3 regions of the Paenibacillus sp. BIHB 4019 genome follow, and region 1 is predicted to be linked to each of the others. Evidence: predicted binding sites of a transcription regulator. Region 1 holds the regulator's gene; each other region holds the start of a gene.
The links. Region 1 encodes Rex, which represses fermentation and respiration genes when NADH is low (regulators of the CRP and FNR family bind a similar motif). Its sites were predicted from a motif close to TTGTGAAATATTTCACAA; they were not measured.
Positions count from the first base shown of each region.

Region 2: the regulator Rex is predicted to act here: its motif matches at 5,446-5,463, upstream of BBD42_RS10455 (formate/nitrite transporter family protein).
Region 3: the regulator Rex is predicted to act here: its motif matches at 4,549-4,566, upstream of nadA (quinolinate synthase NadA).

Region 1 is NZ_CP016808.1:5,168,723-5,175,601, reverse strand. It holds gene BBD42_RS22625 (acetate/propionate family kinase) at 1-184, opposite strand, end outside; gene BBD42_RS22620 (3-hydroxyacyl-CoA dehydrogenase family protein) at 184-1,056, opposite strand; gene BBD42_RS22615 (AAA family ATPase) at 1,215-2,711, opposite strand; gene BBD42_RS22610 (hypothetical protein) at 2,704-3,246, opposite strand; gene BBD42_RS22605 (hypothetical protein) at 3,393-3,920, opposite strand; gene BBD42_RS22600 (amidohydrolase) at 3,920-5,221, opposite strand; gene BBD42_RS22595 (redox-sensing transcriptional repressor Rex) at 5,202-5,858, opposite strand; gene dinG (ATP-dependent DNA helicase DinG) at 5,855-6,879, opposite strand, start outside.
Region 2 is NZ_CP016808.1:2,455,228-2,462,106, reverse strand. It holds gene kdpB (potassium-transporting ATPase subunit KdpB) at 1-1,338, shown strand, start outside; gene kdpC (potassium-transporting ATPase subunit KdpC) at 1,490-2,056, shown strand; gene BBD42_RS10465 (histidine kinase) at 2,076-4,442, shown strand; gene BBD42_RS10460 (pectate lyase) at 4,569-5,240, opposite strand; gene BBD42_RS10455 (formate/nitrite transporter family protein) at 5,524-6,345, shown strand; gene BBD42_RS10450 (L-lactate dehydrogenase) at 6,410-6,879, shown strand, end outside.
Region 3 is NZ_CP016808.1:2,020,775-2,027,653, forward strand. It holds gene hslO (Hsp33 family molecular chaperone HslO) at 1-237, opposite strand, end outside; gene BBD42_RS08495 (type III pantothenate kinase) at 241-1,011, opposite strand; gene nadC (carboxylating nicotinate-nucleotide diphosphorylase) at 1,008-1,892, opposite strand; gene nadB (L-aspartate oxidase) at 1,885-3,501, opposite strand; gene nadA (quinolinate synthase NadA) at 3,541-4,479, opposite strand; gene BBD42_RS08515 (ABC transporter permease) at 4,897-5,859, opposite strand; gene BBD42_RS08520 (ABC transporter permease) at 5,861-6,879, opposite strand, start outside.

The DNA of each region.
Region 1 (6,879 bases):
TCACATGGTCCAAAATTTCGCTCACATCGCGCACTTCCGGCTTGTCTGCTGGTTCATGCGTTACGATAGAGGAATCCATGCCGATCCGTTCAACTCGGCCGCTTGCCAGCACCGATTCATCGCGCATGTCATAAAGCTGATATTTTAGAGAAGAGCTTCCTGCATTAATAACGAGTACTTTCATTAGATCCGATCCCCATCCTTGTCATATTTGAAAAAGCCAACGCCTGTTTTCGCACCCAGTTGGCCAGCACGCACCATTTTTTTCAAGACGATGGAAGGGCGGTATTTGAGCTCGCCATATTCGCGGAACATGCGGTCCAGTGCAGCAAGCACCGAATCGAGGCCGAAGCGGTCTGCCATCTCGAAAGGACCGTGCTGGAAGGAATAGCCGATACGCATCGCGCTATCGATGTCTTCCGCAGAAGCAACGCCTTCCTCCAATACGTGCAGAGCTTCGTTTATGAACAAGCAAATAAGGCGGGAGGTTACGAATCCGGGAGATTCAAATACCATGACGCCTTTTTTATGAATAATTTCTTCAACGAAATGTTTCGTGCTCGTAAAGGTATCCTCGCTCGTTTTAAGGCCACGAACAATTTCCACCAAATCGATTTTGAGTACCGGATAGATGAAATGAAGCCCAATCACCCGTTCCGGATGTGCAGATGCACTAGCCAGCTCCGTCAAGCTGAGCGTCGACGTATTGCTCGCCAAAATAACATCAGCGCCGCAAATGTCGTCTATTTGGCTAATGACAGCCTTCTTGCTTTCCAAGTCCTCGGTAACCGTCTCAATGACAAGCTCGCATTCGGCCAGTGCATTATAAGACAATGTCATATGAATACGATTCATAATCAGCTTCTTCTCCGCCTGTGTCAAAGCCCATTTCTCGATTTGTTTATCCAGGCTAAGTTCGATCATTTGCCTGCCATATGTCAATCGTTCTTCCGAAATCTCGATTAAATGAACGTCCAGCCCATTAGAGGCCAACATTTCAGCAATACCCTGGCCCATTGTTCCTGCGCCAACTACGCCAACTTTTTTGATAGACATGATTCTCTCCTTGTCGTTTCCCTACACCATGTAAATGAGAAACATTCTCTTTATAGTTATGTTCAATGTTTATTATAACGGTTTTCTGAAAAAAAAGAAGACAGACATGTCGTCTGCCTTCAAATTGTAATAAATTGAGGATTATTCATGCTGAATTATTATGCGCTATGTGACAACTTCTTAAGCAATTCACGAAATTCAATGCCGCTGAGCGTTTCTTCACGGATCAGGACATCAAGCGCGTCCAGAAAAACTTGACGCTTCGTCGCCAGCATCGCAGTCGTCTTGGCCATTAAATCGTCAAGGATAGAGCGATTGATCTTCGCCCAGGCATCAGGAGTCATCATTTCGGGATGAATTATGCCAAGCTCCGTTAAGCCTGATTCGACGAGCGTACGAACGATGTTCATCGCCTGATCAAAGTCGCCACGCGACCCCGTGCTGCGATTGCCGTAGAAGATTTCCTCAGCCGCCGCCCCGCCAAGCGCAATCATAATTTGCCCATTCAGAAAATCCCTCGTGTATAAATAACGATCCTGCTCGGGATTATGACGCACATAGCCTAGCGCCTGACCACGCGGGGACAAGGCAACCTGAGATACGCTGCCCGGACGCAGCAGCTCTGCTGAAATCGCATGGCCGAGCTCATGCAGCGCCACACGCTCGCGCTCCTCCTTCGTCGCCTCGCGATCCGTCTTCTCGCCCATCATGACCTTGTCAATCGCCATAGCCAGATGCTGCTCTTCAATGACCTCGCTTTGCTCCCGCATCGCATAAATGGCGCCTTCGTTCATGACGCTCTCAAGCTGTGCGCCGGAGAAGCCGAACGACTCAGCAGCTACTTTCTCCAGCTCCACCGTATCGGCAAGCGGCTTGTTGGCCGCATGGATATTCAATATTTGATAGCGTGCTTTTTTGTCCGGCAGTTCTACACCAATATGGCGGTCGAACCGTCCGGGCCTAAGCAGTGCGCTGTCGAGCATTTCTTTACGGTTCGTTGCCGCAATAATGAGCAGCCGCGGCGCCGTATCGGCATGGATGCCGTCCATTTCCGTAAGCAGCTGATTAAGCGTCTGATCATATTCCCGATGCTGTCCGCCATCGCGTTTGCCGCCGATCACTTCGATCTCATCGATAAAAATAACGGCGCTTTCCTTGCCCGCTTTCTTCGCTTTCGTCCGCGCTTCTTTGAATAAGTCACGAATCCGGCCTGCCCCGACGCCGACGTACATCTCCACAAATTCACTGCCCGAGGCAGCTAAATAAATCGAATCGGTATATTGCGCGGCTGCTTTCGCCATTAACGTCTTCCCGGTTCCCGGAGGTCCCGTCAGCAAAATCCCCTTCAACGGCCGAATGCCGAGCTTGCTCAGTTCCTCATGCCGAACTAGAAAATCGAGCGCCTCGATCAACTCCTGCTTGGCACGCTCCTGTCCGCCAATTTGCTCAAAGGAGAATGGCACGCTGTCCGATACCTTCCGCCGCTTCGTACCTGAAGCATGCGCAAGCTTTCCTCTGCCGGTTGCTAAATAAACGACAGCAGCAGCGATAATGACAAGCAGCACAAAAGGCATTAAATTCACATTCACAAATAAAAGAAAGGCAATCAATACCGGAATAAAACCAATTGCGATTTCGATGCCGTATTTACGCATAACTGGACACCTCCAGCTGTGCGGCTACACGCGGAAGCACGATATACTTCGTAGCCGTACCATCTTTCAGCGTAATATATACATTGGTGTCATCCATATCGGTTACAGCGTGAACACCTGAATGTTCATCCGCCAAAGCTTTCAGCGTCTCAGGAATAGTCGAATAGTTTTTGTGCTCCATCGCTTCAGCCACTTTGAATAGAGACGATGACCACAGCTGATCCAGCTTGGCGTTCGAGCTTGTATTCGCAATATCGAGCTGAATGTCGCGGCTTCCAATGACAGATTTGCTTTGCTCCGCTATCGTTTCATATACATGCTTTAAATCCGCTCCAGCTGAAAGCGTCAGCGGGAAAGTAATACGGTCCGTATCCATAATAGGTGTCTCGGATGAAGCAATGCCTTCTATTGAATCAACCGCCTTGGCAAGCGGAGCTGCGAATGCAACCTGATGATAAATAAGCCAGCCTCCAAATAAAACGAGGGCGGACGCAGCAGCTGTTATCAAAATCGGCATAATCTTGAGTTTGAACATCGTAAAAATCCCCCTCTCAAAATGACGGTGATATGCCAAACGCATATCCACTCCGATACACGAAAGTATATCACATCGCCTGTTGAATAAGGGGGTGTAATAATAGCCAGCAATTCCAACTGTTACAGCTAAGGCATCCATTACAGCTAGGACGCCTTGTCACCTACCAAACTATATTTCTTCAAAAATGCGCCATCGCGGAACGAATAATACGCATAATAATATTTCGTAATCGCTTCATCACGGCTATAAAAAATTTCCCACACCGGTTCGCCGTTCAGCAAACCCGGCTGTGTTCTTTTAATATCCGCATCCGGCTCGCTGCCCAGTAAAGCAGTATCTGCCTGCTCTTGTGTAATATGCTCAGTCGCTTTCACCGTGAGCACAGGACCTTCCGCTGTCGTCAGAAATACATAAACGTCTTGTTCATCAGCCGTATTCCCTTTTACAACCCAGGAAATGCCATCCCACACCTGCTTCGTCATCCCGGTAACTTCCGTCAACTGTGCGGCTTCAATCGCATGCGCTTTAATCGGCGCTTCCTCTGCCCATAAATCCTTATGCACGGCACGGTAATAAACAATCGTAACGGTCAGCAATGCGATAATAAAAATAACTGAAATAAAGACAGCCCGTTTTACCGTCCAAAACGGCTTTCTCGTTCTCGCCCGCATTATGCCTTCAACAGCCTCTCGAAGCTCGCCTGAGCATCGTGACGAATTTTCTCCTCATCGAGCAGCGTGCATTCGCCATCCCGTACAACCTGGCGGCCGTCCACCCAAACATGCTTAACGTCGCGGCCAGAGCCAGCGTATACCAAATGGGACACTATATCCGTCTGTGGATAAAAATGCGGCTGTTCAATATCGATTGCGATGAAGTCAGCCTTCATGCCAACGCGCAGGCGGCCAATGGAATCCTCCTGCCAAATGGAGCGAGCGCCGTATACCGTTCCCATACGCAAAGCTTCAATCGCTGGCACAACTGTAGGGTCGCCAGAAACACCTTTATGCAGCAAAGCCGCAAGATTGATTTCCTTGAACAGATCAAGATTGTTGTTGCTTGCCGCGCTGTCCGTGCCTAGCGATACAGTTACACCTGCGCGAAGCAAAGCAGGAACGCGGGCAATGCCGCTTGCCAGCTTGAGGTTGCTGACCGGGTTATGCGATACGGCTACTTTGCGTTCAGCCAGCAGCGCAATTTCCTCGTCATTCAAATGCACCGCATGAGCAACGAGCGCCGGACGCGAGAAGAAGCCTAAATTGTCGAGATGCTGAACGGGACGAACGCCATAATCGCGAACGTTTTGTTCTACTTCGGCAATCGATTCTGACATATGCGTATGCAGCGGCAAATCATAATCATGCGCGGCCTGTACAAATTTCTCAATATAATCTGGCGGGCATGTATAAGGCGCATGCGGCGAAATCATCGTCGTAATCCGGCCATCGGCCTTGCCGTTCCAATCGCGTGCGAAAGCAATCGCTTCCGCCAGCTTCGCTTGCTGTACATCCTCCGGGCAAAGGCCGATGACGCCGCGCGTCAGACAGCCGCGAATGCCGGACTGTTCAACAACTTCGGCTAGCTGGTCCATGCGGTCATACATATCCACGAAAGCCGTCGTACCGGATTTCAGCATTTCCACCACGGCAAGCGCGCTGCCTGCACGGGTATCGATGTCGATGTATTTGCCTTCCATCGGCCACATTTTTTGCTCCAGCCATACTTGCAGGTTTTGATCATCGGAATAGCCGCGCAGCAAAGTCATAGCCGCATGTCCATGCGTGTTTACTAGACCCGGCATAAAGGCAAGCTTGCTGCCATCCAGCTTTTGCACATCGGCTTGCAGCCCAGTTGGAGCTTCTGCTCCGATATATGTAATGCGATCATCGGTTACAACCATATGCCCTTGCAGCACATGCTCGCCGTCCTCCATCGTTACAAAACGTCCATTTTCAATCCAAATTTGGCTCATTTTCGTCATCCCTTTCCCTCTCCAAGTAATATGCCAGACTTAGCAGCTCTTTCGTAAAGTCAGCATGATGAATGCGAATTTCCTCTGGTACCTTCAATATCGCTGGGGCAAAATTAAGCAAGCCTTCAATGCCAGCGTCAATGAATTGATTAGCGACATTTTGCGCTTCAAATCCGGGAACGGTTATAATGCCGATCCGGATATTGTTTTCCTCCACCGTTTGTTTCAGCATATCCATCGGCATAACGGTCAAATTATTAATTTGCGAGCCGATTTTCGATGGATGCACATCAAACACCGCGATGATTTTCATATTGTCTTTGGAATATTTATTATAATTGCACAGCGCATGGCCTAAATTACCCGCACCGACAAGCGCGACATTTATCGTCTGGTCAAGCTTGAGAATTTGGCGAATCTTCTCAATTAAATAAGTCACATCATAGCCGATGCCCTTACGGCCAAAATCGCCGAAATACGCCAAGTCCTTGCGGATTTGCGCCGGATTCAAATCCAGCTTGACGCCAAGCTCCTGGGACGAAACGGTTTGCACCTCCCGGTTGTTCAGCTCGTTCAGCACTTGCAGGTAAATGGGGAGGCGTCTTACGACCGCCTCCGATATTTTCGTCTGCTTCACCCGTTCTCCTCCTCCCTCTCGGCACCAAGCCATTCTTTCATTCTCGGTACAATTTGCTCGATATGCATATGCTCAATTTTCGGGCCAGGCAAGGAATACAGAAAATGCTTGCCATAATACGTTTCTATCACTCGCGTATCATAAATAATGACAATCCCTTTATCCTTCGCCGTTCGCACGAGCCTGCCGAATCCCTGCTTGAAGCGAATAACCGCTTGCGGAATCGACAGCTTCATAAATGGATTTTGCTTTTGGCGCTGCAGCAATTCCGACTTCGCTTCCAGCAGCGGATGATTGGGCGGTTGGAATGGCAATCGGACGATGGCAAGGCAAGTCAAGGCTTCGCCTGGAATGTCAACGCCTTCCCAAAAGCTGCTTGTACCAAGCAAAACGGACTCTGGCTGCTGCAAAAAACGCCGCGTCAGCTTCGTACGATTGCCGCTGTCGATGCCTTGGCCCAGCACTTGAATGCTGGTGGCCGCGAGCGCCGCTTTAAGCGGGTCATATACCTGCTTGAGCATTCGGTAAGAGGTGAACAGCACCAGCATTCTGCCATTGGTCTGCTGCACCGCATCTGCCAAAGAAGAGACGAGCATTGAAATAAATGCGGGCTCGCCCGCCGAGCCTTTAAGAACAGGGAAATTGCGCGGTATAATGACGAGCGCCTGCTCCCGGTAATTAAACGGCGATGCCAGCTGTACGGTGCGCAATCTGCCCGCCTCTTCAAAGCCGCTAAGTCCAAGCTGCTCTTCGGCAAACTGGAATGACTTTTGCACCGAAAGGGTAGCTGACGTTAAAATAATGCTGTCCTTCACATCAAATAAATACTGCTGAAGCTGGCTGCTCACATCAATCGGCACCGCATAAAGATGCAGCGAGCGATGCTTGTAGGTCATGTTGGCTTCCAGCCAGAATACGTCCGTCGTCTGATCGACTTTCATAAAGCTGCGCAGATCATCCTTAACTCTCGTCAAATCGCGCAAAACGCCATTCAAGTCCGTTACAAGCGCCTGTACGGCCA
Region 2 (6,879 bases), 2.7 Mb from region 1:
GTCGTCACGTTAGGCCCGATTGCCGCTTATGTGGACGTCAATCTGGAAATTCCCGTGCTCATCGCGCTGCTCGTCTGCCTCATTCCGACGACGATCGGCGGCCTGCTGTCCGCCATCGGAATCGCCGGCATGGACCGGGTCACCCAGTTCAATGTGCTGGCCATGTCCGGGAAGGCCGTTGAAGCAGCTGGCGATATTAATACGATGATTTTGGATAAAACCGGGACGATTACCTTCGGCAATCGGATGGCGAGCGAAATCAATCCGGTAGGCACTGCTGGGGCAGATGAGGCAGCGGCATGGGCCGCTATTTCCTCCCTGCAGGATGAAACGCCGGAAGGCCGCTCGGTGCTGGAATGGATGAAAAAGCATGATAAAACCTACGATGCCGCGCTTGGCGAAGGCGGTCAATTCGTTCCCTTTCAAGCCGAGACGCGGATGAGCGGCATCGATTTGGCCGATGGACGGCTCGTGCGCAAAGGAGCCGTCGAAGCGATTCGCAGCTGGGTGCTCGCCCAAGGAGGAGACATACCCGCTGATTTGGCTCAGGAGACGGAGCGGATTGCCAAGGAAGGCGGCACGCCGCTCGCCATCGCCGTCGATCAGCACATATTCGGCTTAATTTATTTGAAGGATACGGTCAAGCCGGGCATGAAGGAACGGTTCGACCAGCTGCGAGCGATGGGCATCAAAACGATTATGTGTACGGGCGATAATCCGTTTACGGCGGCAACTATCGCCAGAGAAGCGGGCGTCGACGATTTTATTGCCGAAAGCAAGCCGGAGGATAAAATCGCCGTCATCCGCCGCGAGCAGGCGGAAGGCAAGCTCGTCGCCATGACGGGGGACGGAACGAATGACGCGCCCGCACTCGCGCAGGCCGATGTCGGCCTGGCGATGAACAGCGGCACGACGGCGGCGAAGGAAGCTGCCAATATGGTGGATTTGGACTCCGATCCTTCCAAAATTATTGAGGTCGTTTCGATCGGCAAGCAGCTGCTAATGACGCGCGGCGCGCTCACGACCTTCAGCATTGCCAATGACGTAGCCAAATATTTCGCCATCATCCCCGCGATGTTTATGCTGGCGATTCCGCAAATGAAGGCGCTGAATGTGATGCAGCTCGGCTCGCCGCTGTCGGCGATTTTGTCCGCGCTCATCTTTAATGCGATCATTATTCCGCTGCTCATTCCGCTGGCGATGAAAGGCGTTACTTATCGTCCGCTCAGCGCCGCCCGCCTGCTCAGCCGCAATTTGTTCATTTACGGGCTCGGCGGCATGATCGCGCCGTTCATCGGTATCAAGCTCATCGACATGATGGTTCATATTTGGATTTAACGCCGTCCAGATCGGCTGCGGCCTATTAATGAAACGAACCTTTAATTAGAAAGAAGGGAATTGTGCTATGCATGTTATTTTAAAAAGAAATCGTCCATCGTCATCTATACCAGCTGCTTCGTCTTCATCAGTGCCGCCCTCCCCATCTTCTATGATCGGGGTGTCGCTGCGCGCCAGCCTGCTGTTTCTGCTCCTTTGCGGTATCATGTATCCGCTTGTGAGCACGGGTGCCGCACAGCTGCTGTTCCCGGCTCAGGCCAATGGCAGCCTGCTCAAGGATAGCGCAGGCAACGTCGTTGGTTCGTCGCTGATCGGTCAGCCTTTTACCGACCAGCGCTATTTTCAGGGACGGGTGTCGAGCATTGACTATAAGGCGGAAGCTTCCGGCTCTAACAACTATGCCCCTTCGAACCCGGAGCTGCTGGCGCGCATGAAAGCATCCATCGCCCAGTGGCAGCAGGATAATCCCGAGGTGCCGCTTGCGCAGCTGCCCGTAGCGTTAATAAGCAATTCCGGCTCCGGGCTTGACCCGGATATTACGCCGCAGTCGGCTATCGTACAAATTGCAAGAATCAGCAAGCTGACGGGACTGCCAAAGGCAGAGCTGGAAGAGCTTGTACACGCGCATACGAAAGGACGCGAGCTCGGCCTCTTCGGTGACAAGCGCGTCAATGTGCTGGAGCTGAATCTGGCTTTATCCACACGAATCGCCAAATAAAAAAGAAGGCGGGAGCAAAATGCCACCGTATCAACGCAAGACGCCGGAGGAGATATTGGCTTCTATCTCCCAGCTGCATAAAGGACGCCTGAAAATCATCATCGGCTCGGTCGCGGGCTCCGGGAAAACGTATCATCTGCTGCAGGAAGGCCAGCTGCTGAAGCAGCAGGGCATTGATGTCGTCATTTGCGCCTTAACGCCAGCTCCAAGCACAAATAGGAATCAAGCGGCGCTTGAGTCTGAGCTGGAGCATGTCCCGAGCATTAAGTGGCAGCGCGATGGCAAGGAGCAGCAGGATTTGCCGCTGGAGACGCTGCTCGCCCGCAACCCGGAGGCCGTGCTCGTCGATGGACTCGCCCATCGCAACCGTACATGCGCCCGCTTCCAGACGCGGCTGGAGGACATTCAATATTTGCTGGAGCATGGCATCAGCATCATTACGACGATTAATGTCTACGAGCTGGAGGGCGAGGACGGAGTTATTTTCAAAATGACGGGCATTCGCGCGGAGGAGACGGTTCCGGCGGACACGCTGGAATGGGCCGATGAGGTTCGCCTCATTGATGTCTCTCCGGAGACGATGCTGAGCCGGATGGAAGAGGGACTGCTCGGCAGCTCCCTCCATCCGGCTATGCGGCTGCCCGGCAATCTGGCTGTTCTGCGTGAAGTCGCTCTCTGCCTCATGGCAGAGGGTGTCCACGAAACGCTGGAAAAGCACCGCGAAGCGCTGGGCTTAAGCGGCCCATCTGGAGCAGCCGAGCGGATTGTCGTATCGGCGCAATATCACTTTAATGGCTCCCTATATGTGCGCCGGGGCCAGCAAATTGCCAAGCGGCTGCATGGCGAGCTTGCCGTCGTCACCTTTCTGCTGCCGGGCCGCAGCCTATCGAAGGAACAGCAAACGATCAAACGCTCGATGCAAAAGCTGGTGGCGAAGGTCGGCGGCGCATTCGAGGAGCTCCCTCTGGCGCATGCGTGCAAGCTGCCTGCCGCACTTGTGGCATATGCAACGCGGCAGCATGCGACGCGCATTGTGATGGGCCATTCCAAGAAAAAAGCATGGCAGGAGCGGCTGCAAGGCTCTATCGTCAACCGCGTGCTCCGCAAAATACGGAACATCGACGTGTTTGTGATGACGGATCGGGCGGAGCATGAGGGTGAACGGATTTTGCCCGTTAAAACCCGGCGGGGCGGGCAGGAGGCGCTTTTTCATCGGCTGGACTCCCGCGAAATGGAGGAACAGGCCCAGCGCATGCGACGCGGCACGTTCAAAATTTATATCGGAGCCGCTCCCGGCGTCGGGAAAACGTACAAAATGCTCCAGGAAGGCAACATTCTGAAGCGTAAAGGCGTAGATGTCGTCATTGGCTGGCTGGAAACGCATGGACGCCAGGAAACGGCCGAGCAGGTCGGCGGCTTGGCGATTTTGCCCCGGGCAGTTATTCCCTATGGGTCAGCGCGGCTTGAGGAAATGGATACAACGGCTGTTATTGCGCGCCGCCCCGAGGTTGTGCTGGTCGATGAGCTTGCCCATACGAATGTGCCCGGCAGCCTGCTCAAGAAAAGGTACGAGGATATTTTGCAGCTGCTGGAGCACGGAATTTCCGTCATTTCCACCGTAAACGTGCAGCATGTGGAAAGCTTGAATGACGCCGTGGAGCAGTTGACCGGTGTGCGGGTGAGAGAAACGGTGCCGGACGCGATTTTACAAATGGCAAGTGAAATCGAGCTCATAGACGTTACACCCCAAATGCTGGCGCAGCGCATGCGCGACGGCAAAATTTACAAGCAGGAAAAGGTGGAGCAGGCGCTGGGCTCTTTTTTCAAAATCGGCAATTTGATTGCCTTGCGCGAGCTGGCGCTGCGCGAAATTGCGGATGATGTCGATGAACGGCTGGAGTCGTGGGAACGCGGCCCTTCGCTTCGAGGACCTTGGCGCAAGCGCGAGGTGATTTTTGTATGCATCGATTTGGGTGATCAGGCGGAAAGACTGATTCGCCGCGGCTTTCGCATCGCTCATCGCTTGAAGGCAGAATGGCATGTCCATTATGTGCACAGCCGTAAAACCCAGCAAACTGAGGAGCAGCAAAAGCGGCTCCATGCGCTGCGGCAGCTGTGCGAGCGGCTTGGCGGCCAGCTGGCGGCAAGTGCGGCAGATAGACGCCAGGAAATTAGCGGGATTTTGCTGAAAAAGATGGCTGAGCTGCAAGCGACCCAGCTCATTATTGGACAATCGCGCCGGCCGCCTTGGCAAATGCTAGTCCGCAAAACGATTGTGCAGGATTTGCTGCGCTCCGCCAGACATTTGGATATGCTCATTGTCGCCAAATGGGAAACAGAGCCCATGCCGCCTAATCTCGGCACAGGCCCTGTTGATGATATATAAACAGGCTTACTTACGGGGGACGGCTATCCTTCCAAACGCCAGGCTCTGCGGCTTAGATTCAAGCTCAGGCTTAGGCTTAAGCTACAGCTTAAGCGGCATTGCCGCGTCTTTTTTCGGAAGGATCGCCTAATAAGCCGTGTTTCCGGATTGGCTGGTTTTGCCGGATGCAAAACCTTTGAACAGCGTCGGCACGCCAGAATAGCGCGTATTTGTTATTTTGCCCGTTGTGGAGCTGCTGTCTGTTCGCAAAATGGAATCCTTCACCTTGGAAATATCGCTATTTGAAACATTCATGGATACCGCATAAGAGGTGCCGCCATTTTGACGAACGAGCTTGCCGATGTCATTGGCCTTGAAATTTTTAATATTGATCGTGCCGGATGCATTCATTTGAAACACTTTGTCATAGGCTTTATATGCGCCGCCTCCTGTAATATTAACGGTACCGGAAGACTTTAGAGTCAAAGCGTCCTCGCCTACATCCTGCCAAGTCACATTCTCAATATTGCAGCTGCCATAGCAGTGAACGCCGTCGGCAGCAGGAGCGCCGATAATGACATTTTTCAGCGTTGCGCCCGCTTCCAGACGGAATACCGGCTTCTGGTTCTCAGCCTGGCTGCCATCCCCTAACGTACTCGGGTTCGCGACAAAAACTTTGCCTTTGCCGTCGTAGGTCGTATTTTTAGAAACAATAATGGTAACGCTTACAACTTCTGCCGCCGATACAGGGGCAGGCTGCACACCAGAAATTGCAATAATAAGGGCCAAAGATAATAGAGCACCAATCCATTTTTTCATCGAATAAACTCTCCTTTATTCCATTTAATTTGGTTGTGGTGAAGCCTCATTCTTTAATGCCGCTATATTTATGCAAATAGATGTGCACCTCCGTTTGCATCTACAAGAAGAATACCTAATTTTTGCCATTACAGGAATAATCATTAGCTCAGTAGTTGTCCACTCCGCCGGGAATCCCTTATTCTGTAACAATTTTCGCCTTTACCTGTGAGGAATGTCACAATCGACTGTGTCCCTCCTGTGTTATTCTAACCTCAGTAAGCAGCAAGAGGAGTGAATGCTCATGGAAACTGAACCGCTACGCAAGGTCGAGCAACTCGCACATAAGAAGCATATGATTTTTCAACAAAGCCGCATCCGGTATATTTCCAGGTCCATGCTCGCCAGCATGTTCATCGGCTTTGGCGTTATAGTCGCCTTTAAGACGGGTAACTTTTTTTACGCCGAGCATTCTCCGCTCGCTTATCCGATGGCCGCGCTAACGTTCGGAGCTGCGATTATTCTCATCGCATACGGCGGCGGCGACTTGTTTACCGGCAATACGTTTTATTATTCGTTTACCGCGCTTCGGCGCAAGCTCAAATGGACCGACGCCATCAAAATGTGGCTGACCAGCTACGCGGGCAACCTGCTTGGCGCAGCCGTGTTCGCCCTGCTCATTATGACAACCGGACTGTTCGACAGCGAGAAGGTCAATACGTTCCTGCTCAGTGTCGTCGAAGCGAAAATGCATACGTCGTCGATGGAGCTTTTTTTCCGGGCGATTTTATGTAACTGGCTAGTCTGTCTCGCCTTTTTCATTCCGATGGGCATGAAGCATGACGGGGCAAAAATGTTTTCCATGATGCTGTTCGTCTTCTGCTTCTTTATTTCGGGCTACGAGCATAGCATTGCCAACATGTGCACCTTCGCTATTGCACTAGTCGTCGACCATCCAGACACGATTACTTACGGCGGCGTCATTCACAATCTTGTGCCTGTCACACTGGGCAATCTGATTGGCGGCGGCGTATTAATGGGATATATGTATTATTTCGTGAACAAGCCTTATTTCGACAAAGAGGATCACGCGCAAGAGCAAGAACAGAAGGAATTGCAGGAGTAATTCAGAAGTAATGGCAAAAGCAAAACTAGAAGTAACTACATCACTAGACAGGGAGAGATCGGATATGAAAAAATCAAGAATTGTTGTCATTGGCGCTGGGGCTGTAGGCTCAACAACCGCTTATACGCTGCTGCTTCGCAATCGCATGGATGAGCTGGTGCTTATCGATGCCAATGAGAAGAAAGCGATCGGCGATGCGCTCGACATGAACCACGGCATGCCGTTCCTTGGCGGCACGAAGGTATGGGCAGGCACTTACGAGGACTGCAAAGGCGCAGACATTATTATTATTACGGCTGGTGTCGCGCAGCGTCCGGGCGAAGAGCGCATACAGCTGCTGAAGCGCAACGTGGCGATTTTTGACCAAATTATTGATGAGGTCTTGAAATACAACGATGATGGCATTCTGCTTATTGCCTCGAACCCCGTGGACGTCATGAGCTACTTCTCCCTGCGAAAATCGCGTTGGCCTGTTAACCGCGTCATCGGTTCAGGCACGCTGCTCGACAGCGCACGCTTCCGCTATCTGATTGG
Region 3 (6,879 bases), 3.1 Mb from region 1:
AATTTGTCCCATTGGGCCATCGCCCTTCACTTGAATCGTCAGCTTTTCTTCGCCCTTCAGCATAGCGCCCATAATAGCTCCGGCTGTTGCCGTTCTGCCGATCGCCGCCGTTGCTGTCGGCAGTGTACCGTGCCGGCGCTGCAGCTCATCGACCAACTGCGTTGTACGGGCAGCGAAAACACGAATTTTGCCTTCCCATGCCGTGCCGCGCACCAAAAAATCTTTCCTTTGCTCCATCGTCTATCCCTCCTGATTCCGTTCATATATAATACGCAAGCCTTCTAATGTCAGAAGCGGATCAACTTCATCTATCGTTTCCGATTCTGAGCTAATTAACTCAGCCAAGCCGCCCGTCGCGATGACACGCGGCGAAACTTTAAACTCCTTGCGAATTCTCCGCACGATACCGTCCACTTGTCCAGCATAGCCGTATATAATGCCCGCCTGCATAGATGTGACCGGATTGCGGCCGATTACGCTTGGCGGCTTCACCAGCTCAATGCGCGGCAGCTTCGCCGCCCGCTGATAAAGCGCCTCTGTCGAGATAGCAATGCCCGGCACAATGGCGCCGCCCAAATAGCTGCCAGCGGCATCAATGTAATCAAATGTCGTTGCGGTGCCAAAGTCGACGACAATAAGCGGGCTGCCATATTTGACGATGCCCGCCACCGAATTCACGATGCGGTCAGCACCGACCTCGCGAGGGTTTTCATACCGGATATTGAGTCCTGTCTTCACGCCTGGGCCGACGATATACGGTTTCTTGCGCAAATACTTCATGCACAGCTGCTCCAGCGTCCGCATGAGCGGCGGAACGACGGATGAAATAATGACGCCTTCCATCTGCTCCAAACGCATGCCGGCAAAATGAAACAAATGATGAAAGTTGATGCCATATTCATCAACTGTAGCGGAACGATTCGTGCTGAGCCTCCAGTGATGGAGCAGTTCCTTGCCTTGATAAATGCCCAGCACTATATTCGTATTGCCGACGTCAATGACGAGAATCAAGACATTGCCCCTCCCTTCTTCGCATGAAGGTCGAGACTAATATCAAGCGATTGGAAGGAGTAGGTAAGGCCTCCTACCGAAATGACATCTACACCGCAAGCGGCTATGCCGTGAATCGTATCAAGCCGCACATTGCCCGAAGCTTCTACAATAACATGTGGCGCGCGCTGCTTGATTTGCTTGACAGCTGCCTTCATCATGTCTTGCGGCATATTGTCGAGCATAATAATATCAGCGCCGCATGCAATCGCCTCATCGACTTGCTCCAAAGATTCCGTCTCCACTTCGATCTTCATCGTATGGGGAATGCCGGCTCGCGCTGCTTCCACCGCTTCCCGAATACCGCCTGCGCCCTTAATATGATTATCCTTGATCATAACGGCATCATACAAGCCAAACCGGTGGTTCGAGCCGCCGCCAACGCGAACGGCATACTTTTCAAGCAGGCGATGGCCTGGCGTCGTTTTGCGCGTGTCGACCAGCCTAACCGGCAAGCCCTGCAAAGCCGCTACAAATTCGCTTGTCTTCGTCGCAACGCCGGACATCCGCTGCATTAAATTAAGCGCAAGGCGCTCCCCTGTCAGCAGGCTATGGATGCTGCCCTCTACTTCCGCGAGCACGGTGCCTTTTTCCACATACTGGCCATCCTCAACCTTCGCCGTGAAGACCAGCGAGCGGTCAACGGTTTCAAACACAAGGCGAGCAATCGGAATGCCGGCAATCCGTCCATTTTCCTTTACATGAATTACAGCCTTCGCCTGCGCTCCGAGCGGAATCGTCATAGCGGTCGTTACATCGCCGCTTCCGATATCTTCCGCAAGCCAGCTGCGTATTTGCGCACGCAGTGCTTCATTATAGCCGTCCAGCGTCGTCTCAAACATTGGTTAACCGCTCCTCTGTCCTCCCGTATACACGGTGCATTACAGTATGCTTGCGCCAAGCCTGATCATTGCGCTCCGGGAAGTCCTCACGGTAATGCGCGCCGCGGCTCTCCTCCCGCTGCAAAGCGGAATCCGCCGTCAACAGGGCACATGTCAGCATATTGGCAAATTCAAACTCTTCCCGCTTGGTCAGCATCGCTTGAAAAATCGGAAGCTGGCGCCGCAGCTCCTCAAGCCCCCTCTCCAAACCCTTGGCATCACGCTGCAGGCCTGCGTACCTGACCATAATCTTTTGCAGCTTCAATCTCCGCTCCACAACGGCCTGAATCGGCACGCTGCTGCGCGGTACGCTGCTCTCTATTATAGGCTGAATCTCTGCATGCTCTGCAAGTTTATCAATCGCCTCGACGATTCGCTTGCCGAAAACGACCGCTTCCGACAGCGAATTGCTCGCCAAGCGATTCGCTCCGTGAACGCCTGTCGAGGAAACCTCGCCGCAGGCGAACAGCCTTTTAATGTTTGTTTCTCCATCGAGATCGGTTTTTACGCCACCCATCATATAATGTGCAGCAGGGGCAACCGGAATCCAATCCGTCGTCAGGTCCAAGCCATAACGCAAGCAGAATTCATAAATATTCGGAAAACGATGCTTCACCATATCCGGCGACTCATGCGTCACATCCAAATAAACGAAGGTTGATTTCGTTGCCTCCATCTCGCTAATAATGGCGCGGGCCACCACGTCACGCGGCGCCAGCTCCAGCTGAGGATGGTAACGCTCCATAAAACGCTCGCCCCGCGTATTGCGAAGCACAGCTCCCTCGCCGCGCACCGCTTCTGAAATCAGAAACCGCGGCGCCCCTGGGTAGCATAGGGAGGTCGGATGGAATTGAACAAACTCTACATCCTGTATATAAGCTCCTGCCCGGTAAGCCATTGCAATCCCATCGCCTGTGGCTACCTCAGGATTCGTCGTGTAACGATAGAGCTGTCCAGCACCGCCGGAGCATAGAATGGTCGCCTTGCCGCGCACAAGCAGACGCGTGCCGTCAGGCTTTTGCACAACAGCGCCAACGCATTCTCCATCATTAGTTACCAAATCGATGACAAAATGGTCGTCCCATACTTCAATACCAGGCTTAGACAATGCTTTCTCCGATAAGGCTCGTACAATTTCGTAGCCCGTCGCATCCCCATTGGCATGCAAAATACGGCGCTGGCTGTGAGCGCCTTCCTTTGTCAGCGCAAACTCGCCATTTTCCAAATCGAACTGCGTGCCCATTTCAATGAGCTGATTTACACCCTCCGGTCCCTCATGCACCAGCACATTGACCGCATCCTCCGAGCACAAGCCCGCTCCCGCAATCAACGTGTCCTCGCTGTGATAAGCGGGTGAATCATCTTCCGATATGACCGCGGCAATGCCGCCCTGCGCATAGCGGGTGTTGCTGTCCAGCAGCGACTTCTTCGTAATCATCAGCACGGAATGCCGATCACTTGCCCGAAGTGCGGTAAAAAGACCGGCAATGCCGGCACCAATCACAATAACATCCTTCTCGATTACCGGCAGTTCGTCTAATTTGATGTCTACAAGGTATCTGGGAATCATTTCTCGCGCCTCCAGGCATAGGAGTAGCGCATGCTGCTCCTATTTCACGAGTAACATGCGCTCCAGGGACAAGCGTGCTTGATCCGCCACATGCGGCGGTACATAGATTTGCGGCTGCATCGTTTCGAGGCATTTAACCAGCTTCTTGAGGTTATTAACCTTCATGTTCGGGCAGACCAAATATTTAGATGCAAAAAGGAATGTTTTTTCCGGGCTGTCCAGCCGCAGCTGATAGCCCGTGCCATCCTCCGTGCCGACGATAAACTCCTTGCAATCCGATTCCTTGCAATATTTAATAATCGCTGTCGTACTGCCGACAAAATCACCCAGCTCCACCACTTCAGGGCGGCACTCAGGATGCACAACAAACTGCGCATTCGGGTGTTTCGCCTTCATTTCCTCTACATCCTTCACCGTCAACATGTCGTGCGTGTTGCAGTAACCTTCCCAGATAATCATGTTCTTATCGGTTTTCTGCTGCACGTAATGCCCCAGGTTTTTGTCCGGTACCCAAATGACGTCTTGGCCTTCCACGGAATTTACAACGTTAACCGCATTGGCCGATGTACAACAGATGTCAGTCTCTGCCTTAATTTCGGCAGATGAGTTAATATACGTAACGACGGTCGCATTCGGATGCTGGGCTTTCAGCTTGCGAAGACCATCGACATTGACCATATCCGCCATCGGGCAGCCTGCACGCTCGTCCGGAATAATAACCGTTTTGTTCGGTGCCAAAATTTTTGCGCTCTCGCCCATAAAATGCACGCCGCAAAATACGATAACATCCGCGTCCGTCTGCGCCGCTTTTTGTGCTAGCAAAAACGAATCTCCACGGAAATCTGCAACCTCTTGAATTTCATCACGCTGATAATAATGAGCAAGAATGATGGCGTTGCGCTCTTTCTTCAATTGCATTAGCCGTTCCCGCAGTTCGCGGTTCTGCTCCGCCTTGCGTTCCAGTGCCAGTGCTTCCACAGTTAATCCTCTCCTCTTATGAGGGAAGGGCAAGCTGATTGCCCATTCCAGATATGGCTACTTCCGACTTTGTGAATTGATGCACAAACCTAAAAAGTCGTTCGCCTTTCATTTGACCTTTACGGTAAATTCATTTGATAAGGTTTAATTTACTCCAGGCAGATCATGCTGTCAATGCGTTTATGACAAAAGTGTGAATTCCCTTTGAAAATAGCGCCTGCCGCAGCTGAACTTTCCATCATTGGCGACTATTGTGTATAAATGCAGCATTTACGCACATGGTTATCAACAAGTTATCCACAATCGTGGATTTTCTGTGACTAACCTTGCGCAAATAATCAGAATATAAAAAAACTTCCCATGGATTAATCACGGCATACGTGATATCCATGGGAAGTTTGGAGCTCTTTGATCCTGTTAGCGTTTTGCCGGATCGTATGGTTCGCCAAGCGAGCCTGGAGCAGAAGAACGTCCTACTGCACCTACGAGTACAACCAGCGTCAATACGTATGGCAGCATATAGAAAAACTCGGTCGGAATTTGCTGCGACCAATCGAACAGCTGGGCAAAGTTGCGAATCGCTTGCGCGAAGCCGAAGAAAATAGCAGCTCCCGCAACGCCGAGCGGATTCCATTTTCCGAAAATTACAGCCGCGATAGCGATAAAGCCTTGGCCCGAAATCGTATTATGGGCAAAGTTGCTCGTCGTTGTTAACGTAATGGTCGCACCGCCAAGACCTGCAAGTGCGCCGCTGAGCAGCACGCCGATATAACGATATTTTGTTACGCTGATCCCCACTGTGTCGGCCGAGCTCGGGTATTCGCCGACTGCGCGAAGGCGCAAGCCGAAGTGCGTTTTGTACAGTACAATATAGCTGATAATGACAAGCAAAATAACAACATATGTCGTCGGATAAGCTTTAAAGAACGCCTCGCCAAAAAACGGAATATCCGATAAATAAGGGATTTCCCATTTGTTGAATACATGAGTCAGCGTCGTTGTCTGTCCCGAACCTTCATACAAGCTTTTCGTTAAATAAATGGCGATGCCCGCTGCCAAAATATTAATAACGACACCGACTATCGTCTGATCCGCCTTAAATGTAATGGTAGATACCGCATGTAGAAGGGCAAATATCACCCCATATATAGCCGCCCCCACTAAGCCTATCCACGGAGCAGATTCCTCATAACCAGCTTGTATCGCATAGTCGGTAATGACTGCTGCCGCGAACGCGCCTGACACCATCAAGCCCTCGAGACCGATATTAATAACGCCAGATCGCTCGGAAAAGAGACCGCCGAGACCGGTAAAAATAAGCGCCGTAGAAAATACAAGCGTAACGTTAATAAGCTGACCCAATATTTCCAGTGCATTCATATTAGATCGCCTCCTTACGCTTGTCTGCACGTCGTCCAAGGAATGGTTTTATGAAAAACTTTACTATGCCATGCGAAGCAATAAAGAAGATGATCGAGCCGATAACGATTCGAACGAGCTCGGGCGGTACGCCCGCTCCAAAGCTCATGCCCGCAGAGCCATAGCTGAGACCACCGAACAGTATAGCACCGAACAATACGCCAATTGGCGTATTGCCGCCAAGCAAAGCAACCGCGATACCATCAAAGCCATAGCCCCATGGCGCTGCCAGAATTGTCTGATAGCCAAATACGCCCAGCGACTCAAACACGCCTGCCAGCCCCGCAAACAAGCCGCTAATAAACATCGACTTTACAATGGTGCGATTGACATTAATCCCTGCATACAGCGCTGCGTCAGGGCTTTGTCCCACTGCTCTGAGCTCATAGCCCTGCTTCGTTCTCCACAAAATAATATAAAATACACCAATACCAAGCAAGGCAATGACAGTACCCCAATGCATACGGGCATGATCCATCGCATCAGACAACCAGCCAATCGATACCAGTGCAGATTCTTGGATTGGATCTGATTTTTGCTGCCCTTTTGCCACAAAAAATGCGCGAATAATGTAATTGGACAAATAAAGCGCAACCCAGTTCAACATAATTGAGGAAATAACTTCGTTAACGCCGCGAACAGCCTTCAAATAGCCGGTCAATGCCGCCCATAAGCCTCCGCACAGCGCTCCGACAATAATAGCAAGCGGAGCATGCAGAAACCACGGTAGGTCAAGCGTAATCCCGATGACGGTTGCACCAGTCATACCCATCATGAACTGGCCTTCTACCCCGATATTGAACAGGCCTGTACGGAAAGCGAAAGCAACCGCTGTGCCTGTGAATATCAGCGGGGTAATCGCACGAATAGCCTCGCCCATATCGTAAGGACTGCCAAATAGCTTTTTAATCAGCGATTGGTAAGCCAGTATAGGATCGAACCCGCCTGCCAGCATGGCTATCGCCCCGCATAACAGACCCA